3 regions of the Candidatus Clostridium radicumherbarum genome follow, and region 2 is predicted to be linked to each of the others. Evidence: a T-box and tRNA genes for the amino acid it is inferred to sense, from the RefSeq annotation. Region 2 holds a T-box; the other regions hold tRNA genes.
What was found. The T-box of region 2 lies ahead of proS (proline--tRNA ligase). A T-box ahead of a tRNA ligase gene usually reads a tRNA of that ligase, here a tRNA-Pro.
Positions count from the first base shown of each region.

Region 1: it has a tRNA-Pro gene. The T-box ahead of proS (proline--tRNA ligase) is inferred to sense a tRNA for this amino acid. The anticodon was not compared.
Region 3: it has a tRNA-Pro gene. The T-box ahead of proS (proline--tRNA ligase) is inferred to sense a tRNA for this amino acid. The anticodon was not compared.

Region 1 is NZ_JBJHZY010000001.1:1,773,661-1,777,971, forward strand. It holds gene spoIVA (stage IV sporulation protein A) at 1-57, shown strand, start outside; gene ACJDUH_RS08535 (glycosyltransferase) at 242-889, shown strand; gene lepB (signal peptidase I) at 1,132-1,743, shown strand; tRNA gene ACJDUH_RS08545 (tRNA-Pro) at 1,844-1,919, shown strand; T-box leader at 2,061-2,259, shown strand; gene serS (serine--tRNA ligase) at 2,336-3,619, shown strand; gene ACJDUH_RS08555 (AI-2E family transporter) at 3,916-4,311, shown strand, end outside.
Region 2 is NZ_JBJHZY010000004.1:305,625-309,935, reverse strand. It holds gene ACJDUH_RS17450 (nucleotidyltransferase family protein) at 1-501, shown strand, start outside; gene proS (proline--tRNA ligase) at 554-1,996, opposite strand; T-box leader at 2,042-2,247, opposite strand; gene ACJDUH_RS17440 (hypothetical protein) at 2,335-3,579, opposite strand; gene ACJDUH_RS17435 (YheC/YheD family endospore coat-associated protein) at 3,572-4,311, opposite strand, start outside.
Region 3 is NZ_JBJHZY010000003.1:294,454-298,764, forward strand. It holds gene ACJDUH_RS15385 (nitroreductase family protein) at 1-160, shown strand, start outside; gene ACJDUH_RS15390 (hypothetical protein) at 220-354, shown strand; gene ACJDUH_RS15395 (hypothetical protein) at 439-885, shown strand; gene ACJDUH_RS15400 (hypothetical protein) at 969-1,112, shown strand; tRNA gene ACJDUH_RS15405 (tRNA-Pro) at 1,262-1,337, opposite strand; gene ACJDUH_RS15410 (hypothetical protein) at 1,574-1,894, opposite strand; gene ACJDUH_RS15415 (transporter substrate-binding domain-containing protein) at 2,441-3,268, shown strand; gene ACJDUH_RS15420 (amino acid ABC transporter permease) at 3,298-3,951, shown strand; gene ACJDUH_RS15425 (amino acid ABC transporter ATP-binding protein) at 3,944-4,311, shown strand, end outside.

The DNA.
Region 1 (4,311 bases), on a different contig from region 2:
ACTCTTCAAAAAATCATAAACGAAGGTACCGGTGGACTAATCTGCATAATTCTTTAATTAAACATATAAGTTATGCATGAATATTATATTTAATCAAATTTTTAATATTGAGTCATAAAACTATTGAGTCTTAAACAAGTTCTCAATAGTTTTTCTTTTTGATTTTATTTTAAAAGTTTAAATAATCCTCTATATTTCGCAAATAATAAATTCATAATACATAAGATGGAGGAAAAGGATTATGAAAAAAATAGTAACATTATTATTAGCAGCTTTTTTATTTATGGTTTCAGCATTACCCTTAAATGTAAATGCAGCTGAAAATGTAAGCATAGGAAAACCTTGCTTAAGTCAAAAGGCAGTTGATTTTAAACAAGAACAAAGAAAGCTATGGAGCGATCACGTTTTTTGGACCAGAAATTACATTATAAGTGACTTGGCTAACCTTGAAGATAAGGGTAAAGTATTAGAAAGACTTCTTAGAAATCAAGATGATATCGGTGCACTTTATAAACCATATTATGGGGAAGAAAATTCAAAAAAGCTTACTGCTTTATTAAAGGAACACATACAGCTTGCAGGTCAAGTTGTAGATGCTGCTAAAGCTTCTAATAAAGCTGATTTAGACAAATATAATAAGCTGTGGTACGAGAACGCGGATAAAATAGCAAGCTTCTTAAGTAGTGCAAACCCAAATTGGTCAAAGCCTGTTCTACAAGAAATGTTATATAAGCACTTGCAGTTAACAGCAGCAGAAGCTGTCTCAAGATTGAATAAGAATTGGGATGCTGACATTGCAGCCTTTGACAAAGGTTATACTCACATCTTAAACTTTGCCGATGTGCTTTCAGATGGAGTTGTAAAACAATTTCCTGATAAATTTAAATAACATGGATTTATATCCTGGATAGATTAGTAATATAACAAATTTCTGGGTAGAATTAAACTACTAAAAATATATTCAAGTAACAGAAACAATTTCTTTATAGTTTAACCAATAAATTCAAGAGAGCAGCTTGCTCTCTTTTCTATTGCTGATTAAATGAGTTTTAAATATATTTGAATATTTGGAATTATATGATATATAATTATATAAATAGACAATTTATATGATTTTATGGAGGTGTGAACGTGCAGGATAAGAAAAAGGTTATAAAAGAAATTAGAAGCTGGTTTTTTACAATTTTAGGAGCATTTTTTATTGTAACTTTACTTAATAGCAAGGTTTTTGCTAAAGTTCAAGTACAACAAAGTTCTATGGAAAATACATTGTTCACAAATCAGCAATTGATAGTAGATAAATTGAGTTATAACTTTTCAGAACCTAAACGGGGAGATATTATTATATTTCTTGAAAATGAAGAAAAAGGAACTGTTATTGATGACACATTAAGAAATATAAATAGTATGGTATCTCTATTTAATGGTGTAAAGGAAGTAACTGAATCACATAATAGATTAGTAAAAAGGGTAATCGGTATTGAAGGCGATGAAATTGATATTAAGGATGGATATGTCTACATAAATGGTAATAAACTTGAAGAATCATATGTTAAGGGAAAAACTTTAAATGGAGATTTTAAACTTCCTGCTAAAGTTGGACATAACAAATTATTTGTTTTGGGTGATAACAGACCAGTTAGTAAAGATAGCAGGAAGTTTGGCCTTATAGATATTGATCAAGTAGAGGGAAAAGCAATTTATAGAGTCTATCCCTTTGATAAGATTGGTAATTTAAAGTAGATTACAGCTAAATAAGAGTAATTATGCCAAAAGTATTGAAATTTTTTAGTAAGCAGTTTATAATATATTTTGTTAAACAACGAAAATATTACTTTAATATCTGGGTATGGCGCAGATGGTAGCGCGCTAGAATGGGGTTCTAGAGGTCGCAAGTTCAAATCTTGTTACCCAGACCAAACTATGATAATCCGAACCTAATTGCTGGATAAGGTTCGGATTTGTGCTGTATTTTAAGAATTTATAGGTTTGTTAGAAAATAAATTTTTCACTTGTAAACCTCTAATAAACTGTTTATAATAAGTATAATAAAATATTGTATTACAGTGATGATAAAAGCTATAGTTTATGAATCTCTACAGAGAGCCGGTGGTTGGTGTGAACCGGTGAGAGGTTAAGCCTTCCACTTTTGTAGCTGTCGGTGATGAGCCGTAGGGTAGCGCCCTTTATAGCACCTTCGAGTGGTTGGCAAACTAGCTGACAATTTGGGTGGCAACGCGGAATCCTTCCGTCCCATATTATTTATATGGGACGGAGGGATTTTTATTTTTCTAAATAAATAGTGATAAAAACGCACTTAATTAAGGAGGAAAATATGTTAGATATCAAATTTTTACGCACAAATCCAGAGGTTGTAAAAGACAATATTAAGAAGAAATTTCAAGAACAAAAGTTAACAATGGTTGATGAAGTGATTAAGCTCGATGAGGAATATCGAGATGCAAAGTCAAGAGGGGATGCTCTTAGAAATCAACGGAATTTAATTAGTAAAGAAATTGGCATTTTGATGTCCAAAGGGCTTAAGGAAGAGGCTGCGCAAGTCAAGGTTAAGATTGCAGCTATTGCTGAGGAGCTTACGGAATTAGAAATGTTGGAAAATAAACTTGAGGCTCAAATTCATGATAGAATGTTGATTATTCCCAATATCATTGATCCTACGGTACCAATAGGTAAAGATGATAGTGAAAATGTTGAAATTGAACGTTTTGGAGAACCTGTTGTACCTGATTTTGAGGTACCATATCATACAGATATTATGGAAAAACTCCATGGTATTGACCTCGACAGTGCAAGAAAAACTAGTGGGAATGGGTTCTATTATCTCTGTGGTGATATTGCACGACTGCATTCTGCAATTCTCAGCTATGCGCGTGATTTTATGATTGATAGAGGGTTCATTTACTATATTCCACCTTTTATGATACGCAGTAATGTTGTAAACGGGGTTATGAGTTTTTCTGAAATGGAAAATATGATGTATAAAATAGAGGGTGAAGATTTATATCTGGTTGGAACAAGCGAGCATTCTATGATAGGTAAATTTATTGACACAATTTTGGATGAAGAACAGCTCCCTCAAACATTAACCAGCTATTCTCCATGCTTTCGTAAAGAGGTAGGGGCACATGGTATAGAAGAACGAGGAGTATATCGCATTCATCAATTTGAAAAGCAGGAAATGGTCGTCCTTTGCAAAACAGAAGAAAGTGCTCTGTGGTTCAATAAACTATATCAGCATACCGTTGATTTTTTTCGCTCCTTAGATATTCCTGTACGTACCTTAGAATGTTGTTCTGGGGACCTGGCGGATTTAAAAGTAAAGAGTATTGATGTAGAAGCATGGTCTCCTAGACAGCAAAAATATTTTGAAGTTGGAAGCTGCTCTAATTTAGGTGATGCACAGGCTCGCAGATTAGGCATTCGAGTTAGAAACAAAGAAAAGGGAAACTACTTACCGCATACACTGAACAATACAGTTGTTGCACCGCCGCGCATGTTGATAGCATTTTTAGAAAACAATTTAAATGCGGATGGTTCAGTCACAATTCCAAAACCACTTGCAATGTATATGGGTGGTAAAGAAATCATTAAACCATAATAAGTAAAACAATAAGGAATGGAGCAGAATCATATTATGGTAGCAGGGGCTTCCGTGGCTCTCTTAGGGTCTAAATATTGGCTAGAAGCTGGTAAAGCCTTGATATAACAAGGCTTTTAAATTTTATATAAATATTTAGCTAATCATTTGGGTGTATAATGGATGTATATAAAGTTAGGGGTAATTGTAATTGCTGTAATAGTACAATTTATGATAGTATAATAAAAAGGATAGATAAATTATAAGGTATCGGCCTTACTATTACAAAAGAACATTAATAAATTACGGAGGGCATAATGTTTGATAAATTTAAGTTTAAAATAAATAAAAAATACGCAACCATCTCTCTTTATGTAATAATTACAACCTTAATAATTTTTATATTGGCAAGGGCAACTTTTCAAATTGAAAGTATTTTAAAAGCAGTAACTACGGCTTTTAAGTATATAGGCAAAATGCTAACTCCTGTATTTGTTGGAATTATTATTGCATATATTATTAACCCTTTAGTTGAATTAATTGAGATCTTGCTTAGAAAAACAAAGTTTTTAAAGTTTAAAAATGAGAAGAAGTATAGAACCATTGCCGTTTTTGCTTGTGTGCTGCTTATAATTTTAGTTGTATTTTTTCTAATTGGAACCTTTATTTTTAGTATTACAAAGCAAATTTCTAATATGAACTTTGATAGGGTA
Region 2 (4,311 bases):
TATAATAAACTAGCTATTAAAATAGAAAACAGTACAATTGTGCAAAGGGTAATTGAGAATGCTAAGGCATCTAAACTAGATGAACTTGTGTTTATAACTGGTAAATATGATATTTTTACAGATATTATAAAGTTTCAAAATGAAGAATATGAAACAGGTATGAGCACTTCTATTATAAAGGGGCTTCAAGGCTTTAAGGGAGAGGCTGTTATGATACTTCTCGGGGATATGCCTTTTGTAAGCAGTGATATAATAAATATACTTTATGACGGTTTCATAAAGAGTAATAAAAACATAGTAGTGCCTGTAAATGAAAGTAAAAGAGGAAATCCAGTTATTATTGGCAAAAAATATTTTAAAGACCTATTAAATAACGAAGGAGACAAAGGAGCAAGAGATATAATAAAGAATAATCCTGAAGATGTTTTACAGATTGAAATTGAAGATAGAGGTATTTTTATAGACATTGATGATGAAAATGCTGTAGGAAAGTTTTTATAATATGAAAGTGCCATTATGCAAAATTAATTTTACATAAAGGCACATTTTTTTATTAATATGCTCTACCCCAGTAAACTAGCTTTTTAGCTGGTTTTCCGCAGCAAACACAAGTATCTGCTACACTTTCCTGCTCAAAAGGCATACATCTTGAAGTAGCTCCTGCTGCTTCTTTAATAGAATCTTCACAAGCTCTGTCACCGCACCACATAGCCTTAACAAAGCCAAGCTTACTGTCTAATATTTTATTAAACTCTTCCATATTAGCTGCGATGCTTGTTTTTGTGATTTGTGCAGTCCTTGCTTTTTCTAATAGGGATCTTTGAATATCCTCTAATATCTCTGGGACTTTAGATTCTAATTCCTCTAATGAAACTACTATTTTTTCACGATTATCTCTTCTAACTAAAACAGCTTGATTATTTTCAATATCCTTTGGACCAATTTCAAGACGCAGAGGAATTCCCTTCATTTCATATTCACTGAATTTCCAACCTGGCATTTTATCACTGTTATCCATTTTAACTCTTGCAACCTTTGATAATGTATCCTTAATTTCTGCAGCCTTTTCAAGCACTCCTGCTTTATGCTGTGCAATAGGGATAATCATTAATTGTGTTGGAGCAATTTTTGGTGGTAGTACAAGGCCGCTATCATCTCCATGAACCATTATTAGTGCACCAATTAGTCTAGTAGTCATACCCCAAGAGGTTTGATGTACATATTGAAGCTTACCATTCTTATCGGCATATTGAATATTAAAGGCCTTTGCAAAACCATCACCAAAGTTATGTGAAGTTCCACACTGAAGTGCTTTTCCATCATGCATTAAGCTTTCAATGGTATAAGTAGCCTCAGCACCTGCAAATTTTTCCTTGTCAGTTTTTCGACCTTTAACAACAGGTATAGCTAAATATTCTTCGCATAGTCTAGCATATACATTTAACATTTTTATAGTTTCTTCTTGAGCTTCCTCAGCTGTAGCATGAGCTGTATGACCTTCCTGCCATAGGAATTCAGTTGTACGAAGGAAAGGACGTGTGGTTTTTTCCCATCTGACAACTGAACACCATTGATTGTATAGCTTTGGTAAGTCTTTGTAAGATTGAATTATTTTAGAATAGTGGTCACAAAACAGTGTTTCAGAAGTTGGACGTACACATAATCTTTCTGTTAATTCCTGATTCCCTCCATGAGTTACCCAAGCTACTTCTGGAGCAAAGCCTTCAACATGGTCAGCTTCTTTTTGAAGAAGGGATTCTGGAATAAACATTGGCATATATACATTCTCGTGACCAGTTTCCTTAAACATAGCATCTAAATTTTTTTGTATGTTTTCCCATATTGCATAGCCATAAGGCCTTATAACCATACAGCCTCTTACGCTTGCATAGTCAACTAATTCAGCTTTTTTTACAACATCTGTATACCATTGAGCAAAATCTTCATCCATTGGAGTAATTGCTTCAACTAATTTTTTCTCTTTTTCTTTACTCATAATCTTCCTCCTGAATTTTTATATAATAAAAGCCTCCAATCCCTAAAAAGGGACCGAGGCTAATTTTCGGCGGTACCACCCTAATTGATGCATAAGCATCCTCTTAAGTCTATTTATCGGCAGAAAGCCGCTGCATTTTATTAAGTGCAGAACTCAAAGGCGGGTTCAAAATTTATCTTTAGAAACCTTCCACCTACGGCTTCCTCTCTGTAAAAGATATTATCTTTACTATTCCTTATCATAGTTTATTTATTAAATTATCCCTACATTAAAACAATAATAGTGCAAAAGTTTATTTGTGTCAACAATTTTTTAAAGTAAATAGTTATTAATGATTATTATTCTTCATCACATTCGCATTCACCTGTATATTCTAAGGCAACTCCCATATTGACTCCAATATATGGACCACAGTTATCCTCAGCTGGAGTTATACAATAATAGGCGTAACTCCAATCTACACATGATTCATTATTCGCGCAGGGTTTAGGACAGCAAGTATGAGATATAACCTTATTTATGGGAACTGTGCTTAAGCAGCAAATATGGGAATGTGTTGTAGAGCAAAAACCACTTATGGGACGAATAGGAAGACTTATAGAAAAATTGACCTCCCCAACTGCAATAATTTCATATCCTGCTACTATTTCACATTGCTTTGGATGCTCGCATTCACAAGCTGGTAGAGTTACTTTTTGTATAATGGGATTTTTGATGCAAGACAACCCTGCCAAATTAAAACACATTTCAGGTATACAATCAGTTAGTATAAATCCTCTTGGTGCTTGCATATGACAGCAAGTTGTAATTATCTTTTTACATTCAGAATCAGCCCTATGAACATCATCTTCATCCATTGGCAAACCTGATTTATCAAAATAATATGTCTTCCCGTATTGAAAGTTATTTTCATTAATGTTATCTTTATCATCAGATGCCTTAATATCTATCCAAGATTGAAAATTATTTTTATTAGTATTATCTTTATGATCATTAGTCGTAATATCTATCCAAGATTGAAAGTTATCTTCATTAGTGTTATCTTTATGATCATTAGTCGTAATATCTATCCATGATTGAAAGTTATTTTCATCAGTCTTATTTTTATCATCATTTATCGTAATATCTATCCAAGATTGAAAGTTGTTTTCATTAGTTTTATCTTTATCATCAATTCTTATAATCTCTATGCCTTCCTTATCTAATTTATTCTCTATACTAAAGCTTTGAGCATGTATATCATTAGAAGGAACCTCACATTCATCTATGGGCAAGCTTACTTTATCAAAATTAAATATATTTCCATACTGAATATTGTTTCCATCAGTATTATTTTTAGCAGCATTAGTCATAATCACTTTACCCTCCTTATCTAGTTTATTCTTTTTACGCAGCAAGTTTTGTTTATATATTTCATTATTCATGGCAATTGATAAGATATAATATAGTGCACTAGCAAATGGAACATTGCGCCTTTGAATAAGAAAATAATCTGCTACCAAACAGAGAATAAGGCTTTCAGTGTCCAGGCGGACTTTCTGCATATTATAAAAATTGTCTTTTTTAATATTTTTATTATCCATATGTTTCCTCTGAAACAAAACCTGCTAACTTTACAGCATATTCAATTGGGCGCTTATTACATCTAGCAATAATTTCACTGTTACCCAGGCGTTTTAAACTTACTTTTAAAGGCTTTCCATTTACTTCAATAAGCCAAATCTTTTTATTCATATCAACTGCCATATCCAAGCCTAATTCAATGCAATCTCCAAATTGATTCTCTAAGGATAAACATATTTCTCTTCCAAGATTAACTATATTCTGATACAAACCATTTGGTCTTGTAAGATTTTCATCAAACACTTCCTTTAATATAGTCTCAAAATCTTCAACTGCTCCTCCACTTCTAGGACTTGTGATTATGCTTCCTTTTTCTGCAATACGTCCTGCTGCACCACTTAATTGCCAAACACCCTGAAAATCCTTTTGAAATAACACTCGAAAATCAAAAGTATTCCCTCTGAAGATAGCCTTGTTAATCTCTTGTTGTATAATATAGCCATCTCCCTTTTCCCAGTATTGGCTTATTAAAATTTCTAAATTCCTAAGACTCTTTAAGCTTACTGTATGATTTGCTTCTGAAGTTCTGTAATCAATTTTATATTCTTGATTTTGAGTTTTACTAACCCTAAAAATTCCCTTTCCTTTACTTAGAGAATCTGGCTTCAAGTATAGACTTGGGTATAACTTGAGAAAACTTTCTAAATCATTATAATTCTTATATTTTATTGTTGTTGGAATAATAGAAAATA
Region 3 (4,311 bases), on a different contig from region 2:
GTTTATTGAAAGGGAAAAAAGGCTCTCACCAGAAAATAAAGCTGAAGCTGTAAACTATGGGCAATTTATGTATGCTAGGAAAACTGGTACTGAGTTTTCTAAAGAAATGACAAGGTCAGTAAGAGAAATGCTTAAAAATTGGGGAGGAGAAAAATTATAACCTTTCACAGCTTAACTTCATAAATTATACTATAGTATATAGTTATGGAGGATGAGTTTATGATAATTGGGGTAGCAATGGCTATTATGACAGTTACAGTTATTGTTTTAATCGCCAGCTATAAATCAACAGTAACATCCATGAAAGAAAGCGATATTTATATAAAAAACCATAAAAAATACAATAATGATTAAAATAGCTGGATATTTACTCCAGCTATTTTTATGTATTTAGGATATAAAATTGGGCAAATTAGATAATAGAGAGGAGGATTTATCATGAAGAATATAAATAGAAATATAGCAATTGGTAGCATCATTGCAGCAGCAGGAATTGGAGCAGTAATTTATCCAATATTAAAAAATTCCAAGAAAAATAATATAAAAGAAAATAATTATGAAGCAGAAAATGAAGCTAGTAGACCCCAAGTTGAAATAGAAAAGGAAGATAATAAAATTGTAAAAAGTGCAAATGATGTATTATTAAATAAAATAGGAGCTACAAAGTCAGAACTTGAAGAGGCCAGAATACTAAATAAAACAGCATACGATGTAGCTATAGATAAGGGCTTTAGCAAAGAACAATTGAGGATGTTTGTAAATCAAGATAGGACCAGAGATGTAGATGAGCTTGCCCTTAATAGAAAAATAAGCAATAATGTAGCAGAAAAGGCTAAAGAAAAGATAATAGAAGATACAAATAACTGGAATGGAATGTTCTGTTAGATTTGTGGCGGAATAGTTATAAGCCTTAAGGGGAAACATATATATGAAAATATTTAATATATGAATAAATGGAGGTAGATTCTATGAATATTGATATAAGTTCTATAGCTTCAACCATAATGCCTAAAAAAAGAAGAAAGGTTCAAAATATGAAAGCAGGTGTTGGAGCACTTGGAGTACTAGCAGGAGCTGGAATAGCTTATATGGCAATAAAACAGCTTCGATAATTAAGAAATCAAATGAAGATACTGTTAATTAAAGTTACTTGCATAAAATGAGGTAAGGTGCGTTAAGTCAACGCACCTATTTTTGTCTCAGAAATATAAAAAGTCCAGTACTCGTGAACTTAATAACTGCAAGTATTCTTATTAGGTTTTGGTCGGAGTGACAGGATTTGAACCTGCGGCCTCATGCTCCCGAAGCACGCGCGCTACCATCTGCGCTACACCCCGATACAATAATAATTATATAAAAATATTATTAAGAATTCAAGAAATATAATATTACTTATTGTAATTATTACTTAAGAAGTCTAAATTTTTTATTTGGCACTGAATGAAATAGAAAATATAGAAAACGCAGAAGTGATTATTATTAACTATAATAATCACTTCTGCGTCTTCTTGGATTTCACACATGAACGCCAAAAAATCCTATATGGGTAATATTTCTAATAAAAGAGCTATTTTTATTTATCCTTATCTCTTTCTTTATCTCCAATTCCTCTAGTAGGAACCGTGGAAATAATAAAGCCCACTAATATTGATACAAGCGCTGGAGCTGCAATATTTATGTACTGAATATATCTGGTTTTATACAAAATAAGTGCTGTAGCTCCTGTAATGATTAAAGCGGCAAGGAAAATCAATATTACAAACTTAGCAAATGAACTTAAAAACTTTTCATATAATCTATGCCTTGTTGGACCACTAATAATGCTTCTAAAGATGAAGTAAGAAACTAATATTAATACAATATCTGCACCAGCAGAAATTAAAAAATTTCGCATTTGAAATCCTCCTTTAAGTCGGAACACTGAGTAGTTAAAGACTACTCGCTCCCGCTCATAAAACTACCCGTTAAAGTCCATTTAGGACTTTAACCTCCTAAAATATGATTGCACTTAGTAAATGATTAAATGGATCTTATAAGTATTTTTACCAAATCTATTATTTTTACGCAGGTAAGTAAAAATAATTATTGAGTTTATAATATGATATTACATTTTTATTAATTAAATAAGCTGTTTTAAGGGAAATAATATGAATAATTATACTATAAAGCAAGAAATTTATTGCATAAAAATACGGTAACGTTTTCAAGACAATATATTAACAATTATTGGATTAATTAATAAAATTATTGGAAATAGACATAAAACATATGTACTATATTAAAATTTTTTTGCATAAATATGAATATAAATAGTTGCATAATTATTAATTGGATAGTATAATAATGCATGTACTTAATAATCAACAGTTAATTTTTTAGTAAAAATATGAGAATGTAAATATTAATTATGTTTACATACAAAATTAGAGGGGGAAATAATATGAATAATAAACTTAAACAAATTATAGCTGTATCTACTATTGCAATTATGGCGCTTGGTTTCACTGCTTGTGGCAAAAAAGATATTAGTGCATCAAGTAATACCGCAGCAACAACAAAGGTGGATAAAATTAAGAAAGCAGGACAATTAGTTGTAGGCACAAGTGCTGATTACCCTCCTTATGAATTTCATAAATCAGTTTCAGGTAATGATGAAATTGTAGGCTTTGATATTGAAATCGCCAAGGAAATAGCAAAGGACTTAGGCGTAAAACTTGTAATTAAAGACATGGATTTCAAAGGATTATTAAACGCATTGGAGTCTGGAAATGTTGACATGGTTTTAGCTGGAATGACACCTACAGAGGAAAGAATGCAAAGTGTAGACTTCTCTAACATATACTATAAGGCAGCTCAAACCTTAGTTGTTAGAACTGAGGACAAGGATAAAATTAAGACAATTGATGATTTAAATGGAAAAGGTCTTGGTGTACAAAAGGGATCAATCCAAGAAGATATAGCAAAGAACCAGCTTCCAAAGGCTCAGGCTAAAGCATTAGGAAAGATAACTGATATAGCACTTGCTTTAAAAACAAAGAAAATAGACGCTGCTATAATTGAAAGCCCAGTTGCAACTTCTTATGTAAATGCCAATAAAGACTTTTCTATTTCTGATATTAAGTTAAAAACAGAAGATGCTGGTTCTGCTGTGGCAGTTAAAAAGGGAGAAAAGGATTTAGTTGATGCAATTAACAAAACTTTAGATAAGCTTACAAGCAGCAAGGCTATCGATAAGATGGTTATTGATGCCAACAATTTAGTGGAATAGAGTATTTTACAACTTAGGAGGCAGAAACATTGGATTTTTCTTTTTTACCTAAATACTATATGTTTTTTTTAAATGGAGCTAAATTCACAATTGTTCTAGCAATCTTTACTGTGATTTTTGGTGTAATTCTTGGAGTTATTCTAGCATTAATGAGAATATCAAATAATAAGATATTGAATTTTATTGGAGCAGCTTATGTTGAATTTATAAGAGGCACCCCTGTACTTGTTCAGGTATATATAATTTATTATGCGCTTCCAAGCCTTCTAGGTATTAATCTTCCTGATATGGCTGCAGGGGTACTGGCCCTATCTATTAATAGTGGAGCTTATGTGGCAGAAATAATTCGTGCGGGAATTCAAGCCGTGGATAAGGGGCAGCTTGAAGCTGCAAGATCATTAGGAATGAAATATGGAACAGCTATGAGATATATAATCGTACCTCAGGCTATAAAAAATATTCTTCCTGCCCTTGGAAATGAGTTTATTACTGTAATAAAAGAATCTTCTATAGTTTCAGTTATCGGAATACATGAACTTATGTATAATGCAGATACCGTTCGAGGAAATACCTTTAGAGCTTTTGAGCCCCTGATAATTGCTGCAATTATGTATTTTGTTTTGACTTATACTCTTTCAAAGCTTATGGGCATGGCTGAAAGGAGGCTTAAAACTAGTGATTAAGGTTGAAAATTTAAATAAAAAATTTGATAAGCTTCATGTACTTAAAGGTATAGATATAGAAATTAATAAAGGTGAAGTTGTTGTTGTAATAGGTCCAAGCGGATCTGGGAAAAGTACTTTTTTACGATGCCTAAACTTATTGGAAGAGGCAACAGGAGGTAAAATATTCTTTGAAGGTACTTCCGTTATGGATAAGGCAACAGATATAAATAAGCTTAGAGAAAAGATTGGAATGGTATTTCAGCAGTTTAATCTTTTTCCTAATATGACGATTTTAAATAATATAACACTTGCACCAATGAAGGTTAAAAAAATAAGTAAGACAGAGGCTGAAGAAATAGCTTACAAGCTTTTAAAAAG